One region of the Marinobacterium iners genome, then DNA from elsewhere that is predicted to be linked to it. Evidence: predicted binding sites of a transcription regulator. Region 1 holds the regulator's gene; each other region holds the start of a gene.
What was found. The regulator sigma-54, encoded in region 1, starts transcription at its own class of promoters, with help from an activator protein. The targets are predictions, from matches to a motif close to TGGCACNNNNNTTGCTNT.

Region 1 (2,272 bases):
TTTGCTGACCACATCGACGTGGCAGAGTGTACGGGATGAGGTCAGCAGTTCTGATAGTTGCATGTCGTGACGTGCTGCTACCGGTTATTTGTGGGATTTGAGTTTTTCTTTGTGCTTGATGATCTGGCGGTCAAGCTTGTCCACCATGCCATCAATTGCAGCATACATGTCGTCATGCTCATGCGCTGCGAATACTTCACCTCCGGCCAGGTGGATATCGGCTTCGGCCTTCTGGCGCAGCTTCTCGACACTGAGGGTGACCTGTACATTGGTGATGTTATCGAAGTGGCGTTCCAGTCGGTCGAACTTGGTACGTACATATTCGTTCAGGGCGTCAGTCAGTTCGACGTGATGGCCAGTGATGTTGATCTGCATAGGTTTTCTCCTCGTCATAAAGCACGTTCTTCCGGCGTGCCTGTAGTCTCATTAAACCAGACGCTTGCGCTCATTAGAAGGCGGAATGTTCATCGCTTCACGATATTTTGCCACTGTGCGTCTGGCTACGTTAAATCCTTGCTCTTTCAGCAGGTCGGCTATCTTGTTATCACTGAGTGGTTTTGCGGTATTCTCCGCGCTGATCAGCTTCTTGATCAAGGCACGAATGGCGGTAGAGGAGGCAGCGCCTCCGTCTGACGTGCTCACATGGCTGGAGAAAAAATACTTCAGCTCGAAGATGCCTCGGGGCGTATGCATGTATTTCTGGGTAGTGACACGGGAAATGGTTGATTCGTGCATCTCTACGGCTTCAGCGATGTCATGCAGAACCATCGGCTTCATACCCTCTTCACCTTCCTCGAAAAAATCGATCTGGCGGGCCACGATCTCGGTGGCGACCTTGAGCAGGGTTTCGTTGCGACTCAGCAGGCTCTTCAGAAACCAGCGCGCTTCCTGTAGATGGTTTTTCAGATAGGTGTTGTCAGCGCTGTTGTCGGCCCGTCTTATAAGATCAGCATAGTCGGTATTGATACGCAGCTTGGGGGATGCCTCTGAGTTCAGGCTTACATTCCACTGCCCCTGCACCTTGCGCACCACAACATCGGGTATAACGTACTCTGACTGTTCACTGCTGATGCTGGTGCCCGGTTTTGGATTAAGCGACTGGATCAGACTGATGATCTGTTGCAGGGCCTCTTCCTTCAGGCGCATGCGGCGCATCAAGGTACGATAGTCATGATTGCCGAGCAGACCCAGGTGATCGCGTACCAGGCGTAATGCCTCTTTCAGCATCGGAGTATTTTCAGGCAGCTGGCGCAGCTGTATCTGCAGACATTCGCTCAGGTCTCGTGCACAGACACCGGGCGGGTCAAACTGTTGCAGGCGGTGCAGTACCGTTTCAATCTCTTCAGGCTCGGCATCTGCAAACAGCTGGGGTTCGCTCCGGGTGAAGTGTTCCAGAACTTCATCTACGTCCGTGCGTAGATAGCCATCCGGATCGACAGCATCGATAAGGGCCATGGCGACCATACGGTCAGGGTCACTCATGGGGGTCAGGTTGAGCTGCCACAGTAGGTGATCCTGAAGGCTGTCTTCGGCCGAATCGTTATCACCGGGTTCCCAGTCATCATCACGGGCAGGACCGGGTGTACTCTGGTGCTGGAAGGTATCATCCCAGTTGCTGTCGGTGGACAGTTCACGAGGGATTTCATCATTCCAGCGCTCTTCCAGTGCGTTTTCGTCCCAGCTGTCCTCGTCAGCGGTGTCGTTAGAGAGGCTGTCGGCAGAGGCGTCGTGACGATCATCACGGGCTTCAGTCTGGGTCTCTTCGGCGCTGTCCAGTTCCTCCTCGACTTCCAGCAGTGGGTTGCTCTCCAGGGCTTCCTGGATCTCCTGCTGCAGGTCCAGCGTTGACAGTTGCAGCAGACGTATTGCTTGTTGCAACTGGGGTGTCATCGTCAGATGCTGGCCGATCTTGAGTTGTAACGATTGCTTCATATCAGAGCTGCCAGGTGGACGGAGTGGATGTACATGATTGACGACTCAGGATCAAAGGGAAAACTGCTCGCCCAGATAGGCACGGCGAACCTGTTCGTTAGCCAGGATCTCGGCCGGTGTGCCCTGTGCGAGTATCCCCCCTTCACTTACGATATATGCTCGTTCGCAGATGTCGAGTGTCTCGCGCACGTTATGATCGGTGATCAGAATGCCAATGCCGCGAGACTGTAGGTGGCGAATGGTTTGTTTGATATCGCTGACCGAGATTGGATCAACGCCGGCAAAGGGTTCGTCCAGCAGGATAAAGTCAGGCTCGGTTGCCAAGGCCCGTGCGATTTCA
Region 2 (2,272 bases), 1.3 Mb from region 1:
CGGTGCTTCGAAGCCCGGGACCAGACGCTTGTAGGAGTTGGTAGACGGGTTGCAGATAGCATTCAGCGCTTTGGCGTGCTTAACGATACCACCAATGTAGTACAGAGCGGTTTCGCTCAGACCACCGTAGCCGTCACCCGCGAAGATGTTGGCACCGTCCTTGGACATGGACAGGTGAACATGCATGCCGGAACCGTTATCACCAACCAGCGGCTTGGGCATGAAGGTAGCGGTCTTGCCGTATGCGTGTGCAACGTTGTGTACACAGTACTTCAGGATCTGAACTTCGTCTGCCTTGGCGACCAGGGTGTTGCCACGCACACCGATTTCACACTGACCGGCAGTCGCCACTTCGTGGTGGTGTACTTCGATGGTCAGGCCCATGGCTTCCATGGCATCACACATCGCTGCACGCAGATCGTGCAGGGAATCAATCGGTGGAACCGGGAAGTAACCGCCTTTGACGCGCGGACGGTGACCGGTGTTACCACCTTCGATCTTGTGGTTGGATGCCCACGATGCTTCTTCAGACTGGATGCTGTAACCGCAGCCGCTGATATCAGCATGCCATTCAACACCGTCAAACACGAAGAATTCGGGTTCTGGGCCCAACATAGCGGAGTCGGCAATACCGGTAGACTTCAGATACTCTTCAGCGCGCTTGGCAACAGAACGCGGATCACGCTCATAACCCTGGCCAGTAGCCGGCTCGATGATGTCACAGCGTACGATAACGGTTGCATCTTCGGTAAAGGGATCCAGAACGGAAGCACTGTCATCCGGACGCAGGATCATGTCGGATTCCTGAATACCCTTCCAGCCGGCAATGGAAGAACCGTCAAACATTTTGCCGTCTTCAAAGAAGTCATCACCCATGTCTGTGACAGGGATGGTCACGTGCTGTTCCTTGCCCTTGAAATCGGTGAAGCGCATGTCGATCCATTTAGCGCCGCTTTCTTTGATCAGATTCAGAGTCTTCTCTGACATTTGGCTATCCCCACTCGTTATTAAGTATTGCCAAAACAATACTTCTGTCATTACGGATCCGGAAACCGGTTTGCTATTACCTAAGCAAAGGCTGTGCCATCTTGAAAATCATGCTAACCCACTGATTTTCTGTTTTCTCTCACATCCTTTGACAATACAGAAGGCACCAAAATCGTGCATTCCTGAAAATAATGACCCATTAAGGTGCACTGATGGTCGATTTTGGGGCCGTACCAGTAATCGGTAATCCATGATAGTGCAATCAGACCAGAAATGCTGTGCCTGAGGCAGGCTTCCCGACAGCTTTTTTTACCAGTAACCTGTGACGACGAGATGCTCAACCAACGGAGAGGAACATGGCTGCCAGGGAATTGATGATTGCCACACTGATGACCGCATTATTGAGCATCAGCACCGCTGCGACAGCCTCCACCGCCTCAGAGGAAAGCTACCGCAAGCGCTTCCCGGCGCAGTGGCTGGAACGTAACGGTGAGATCAGACTGGAAACAATCTGCTACAACTACCCCGATAGCAGCTATATGTATCGACTCTGCCGCGAGCAGGCCGCCCACACACTTCGAGCCCTCTGCAGTCGTTACCGTGCACTGACGGATACCTATAGCGGCGATACCCGATCGCACTATCTGCACATGGCTCAGAAGTACTGCACCGCAAGCGAGCAGTATCAGTCTGAGGTCAATGGAAAAAAATAGACTGCTGTCACAGAATAATGATCACTCAGTGATCGCTTGTTTAACCTCCCTTCCGTATAATGTCGCGCTTTACACCATCACAGGGTACACACGCGTGATTGAAAACCTCCGAAATATTGCCATTATCGCCCACGTTGACCACGGCAAAACCACACTGGTCGACAAGCTGCTGCAGCAGTCAGGCACTCTGAACCGCCGCGATGAAAGCGCTGAGCGCATCATGGATTCCAATGACCAGGAGCGTGAGCGCGGTATCACCATTCTGGCCAAGAACACGGCCATTCGCTGGAACGACTACCGAATCAACATCGTTGATACCCCGGGACATGCGGACTTTGGCGGTGAGGTTGAACGTGTACTCTCCATGGTGGACTCGGTTCTGCTGCTGGTGGATGCGGTTGACGGCCCGATGCCGCAGACCCGCTTCGTAACCCAGAAAGCCTTTGCTCAGGGCCTGCACCCGATCGTGGTCATCAACAAGATCGACCGCCCGGGCGCGCGTCCGGACTGGGTTATGGACCAGGTCTTTGACCTGTTCGACAACCTGGGCGCCACCGACGAACAGCTGGACT
Region 3 (2,272 bases), 1.0 Mb from region 1:
TGGTGATCACACCGCTGACGTTCCTCGGTGGCGCCTTTTACTCAATCAACATGCTGCCCGAACCCTGGCAAACCCTGACCCTGTTCAATCCTGTGGTCTACCTGATCAACGGTTTCCGCTGGGCGTTTTACGGCGTCGCCGACGTGCATATGGGCATGAGCCTGGGTATGACGCTGATGTTCCTGCTGACCTGCCTGACAGCGGTCTGGTGGATCTTCCGCACCGGTTATCGCATCAAGCCGTGACAGGCTGAATTAATTGCGCGGTGGATTGCGCGGTTTCAGTACACGGATAGGCCACCAACCACCGGCGTAGTAATATCGGCCTCAAAACACCCTTGAATGACACTAACAACATTGGAGCGTTGCAGATGAGCAAAACCCTGGCCCCGACCCTGACACTGGCCAACGGTGTCGAGATGCCCCAGCTGGGCCTCGGCACCTGGCCGATGAACGATTCCGAAGCCGCCGAAACGGTTACCACCGCATTGGAGCTGGGCTACCGCCTGATCGACACTGCCGAGAACTACCAGAACGAGCGTGGTGTTGGTCGGGGCATTCGCAACGCCTCTGTGCCCCGTGATCAGGTATTCGTGACTACCAAATTCAATCGTGAGTGGCACAGTTTTGACGGCGCCAAAGCCGCCTGCGAAGCGAGTCTGAAACGGCTGGAGCTGGACTATATCGACCTGCTGCTGATCCATTGGCCCAACCCGGATCAGGGTCGTTTCGTGGAAGCCTATCTGGGGCTGCTTAATCTATTGGATCGCGGACTGGTGCGTGCCATCGGCACCTCCAACTTCAAGCCTGCCCATCTGCAGCGACTGCTGGATCTGGGCCTGACCCCACACCTGAACCAGATCCAGCTTGACCCCTATCATCGTCGTGATGACCTGATTGCGCTGCACCAGCGCCACGGCATCGTCACTGAGTCCTGGCGCCCACTGGGCTGTGGCAATGCCATGTTGGCAGACCCCGTCATTCTTGCCATCGCGGAGCAACACCAGCGGGCACCCGCCCAGATCGTGCTGCGCTGGGCAGTGCAGCAGGGCTTTGCTACCGCAACCAAGTCATCCAATCCACAGCGCATGGCCGACAACCTGAACATTTTTGACTTCAGCCTGACGACTGAAGAGATGTCCAGCTTGAACAGCCTCGGTCGCGATGATCCGGATATGCTGGATGCGGATCAGTTCGGTCACTAACCCCCGCTCACACCGCCTCCGATCCAGGAGGCGGCACCTCTCCTCACGACCTTAGTATCAGCCTTTCGCTTTTGGCCTGTTAATTGCTGTATGCACAAGAGGCAACGGCTAACAGATCGACAGCTGCACTTTTACAGGGCATCGCTGACGCTCCATGCCGATAGAGCACCAAAGGTGCACATACCGAGCGCGCACCGGCACCATCAGAGTGCACCGCTACCGCATGATAGGCAGGTCAGGCTATGACGATGGATTGGAAATCGTATGACCCGAATGGGTTTTTTGATGAACTGGTATGCCGCGACGGCAGTATTCGCCCCCCTGCACGGCAACTGATCCACTACCTTGAATCCCTTCCTCCTGAAGAGATCGAATCGCGCCGCCAGATGGCGGAGGCGACCATTCAGGAGATGGGGGTCAGCTTCACGGTCTATACCGAGGAAGGCAACATCGACCGTGCCTGGCCATTCGACATCGTGCCCCGCACCATTTCGGCCAAACAGTGGCGTACCACCGCCGCCGGGCTGGAACAACGCCTCAAGGCACTGAACCTCTTCATCAATGATCTCTACCATGAACAGCAGGTCCTGAAGGACGGCATCATCCCAGCCGAGATCATCACCGAATCGCGCAACTTCCGCCCCGAGTGCATCGGTATCACACCACCACTTGGTGTGTGGGCGCATATCTGCGGTACCGATCTGGTGCGTGACGGTGACGGCGAGTTCTACGTGCTGGAAGACAACCTGCGCGTGCCATCTGGCGTGTCTTACATGCTGGAGAATCGCGCCATCACCAAACGCGTCCTGCCCGAATTGTTCGAGAAGGACGATATCCTGCCCATCGACGGTTACTGTGCCAGCCTGTTCGACATGTTGGCGTCCCTGTCGCCCCGGGATGTCCGCAAGCCCGTCATCGTGGTGTTGACCCCCGGCATCTTCAACTCGGCCTACTTCGAGCACGCATTCCTTGCCCAGCAAATGGGAATCGAGCTGGTAGAAGGGTCAGACCTGATGGTCGGTGACGATAATTGTGTCTATATGAAAACGATCAGCGGCCCTGAGCGGG

Region 2: the regulator sigma-54 is predicted to act here: its motif matches at 1,069-1,086, upstream of glnA (glutamate--ammonia ligase).
Region 3: the regulator sigma-54 is predicted to act here: its motif matches at 1,277-1,294, upstream of CFI10_RS17520 (circularly permuted type 2 ATP-grasp protein).

The regions. Positions count from the first base shown of each region.
Region 1 covers NZ_CP022297.1:686,618-688,889, forward strand. The annotation lists gene CFI10_RS03335 (PTS sugar transporter subunit IIA) at 1-63, opposite strand, end outside; gene hpf (ribosome hibernation promoting factor) at 85-375, opposite strand; gene CFI10_RS03345 (RNA polymerase factor sigma-54) at 427-1,932, opposite strand; gene lptB (LPS export ABC transporter ATP-binding protein) at 1,984-2,272, opposite strand, start outside.
Region 2 covers NZ_CP022297.1:3,398,422-3,400,693, forward strand. The annotation lists gene glnA (glutamate--ammonia ligase) at 1-987, opposite strand, end outside; gene CFI10_RS16335 (hypothetical protein) at 1,344-1,700, shown strand; gene typA (translational GTPase TypA) at 1,795-2,272, shown strand, end outside.
Region 3 covers NZ_CP022297.1:3,723,706-3,725,977, forward strand. The annotation lists gene CFI10_RS17510 (ABC transporter permease) at 1-245, shown strand, start outside; gene CFI10_RS17515 (aldo/keto reductase) at 371-1,204, shown strand; gene CFI10_RS17520 (circularly permuted type 2 ATP-grasp protein) at 1,447-2,272, shown strand, end outside.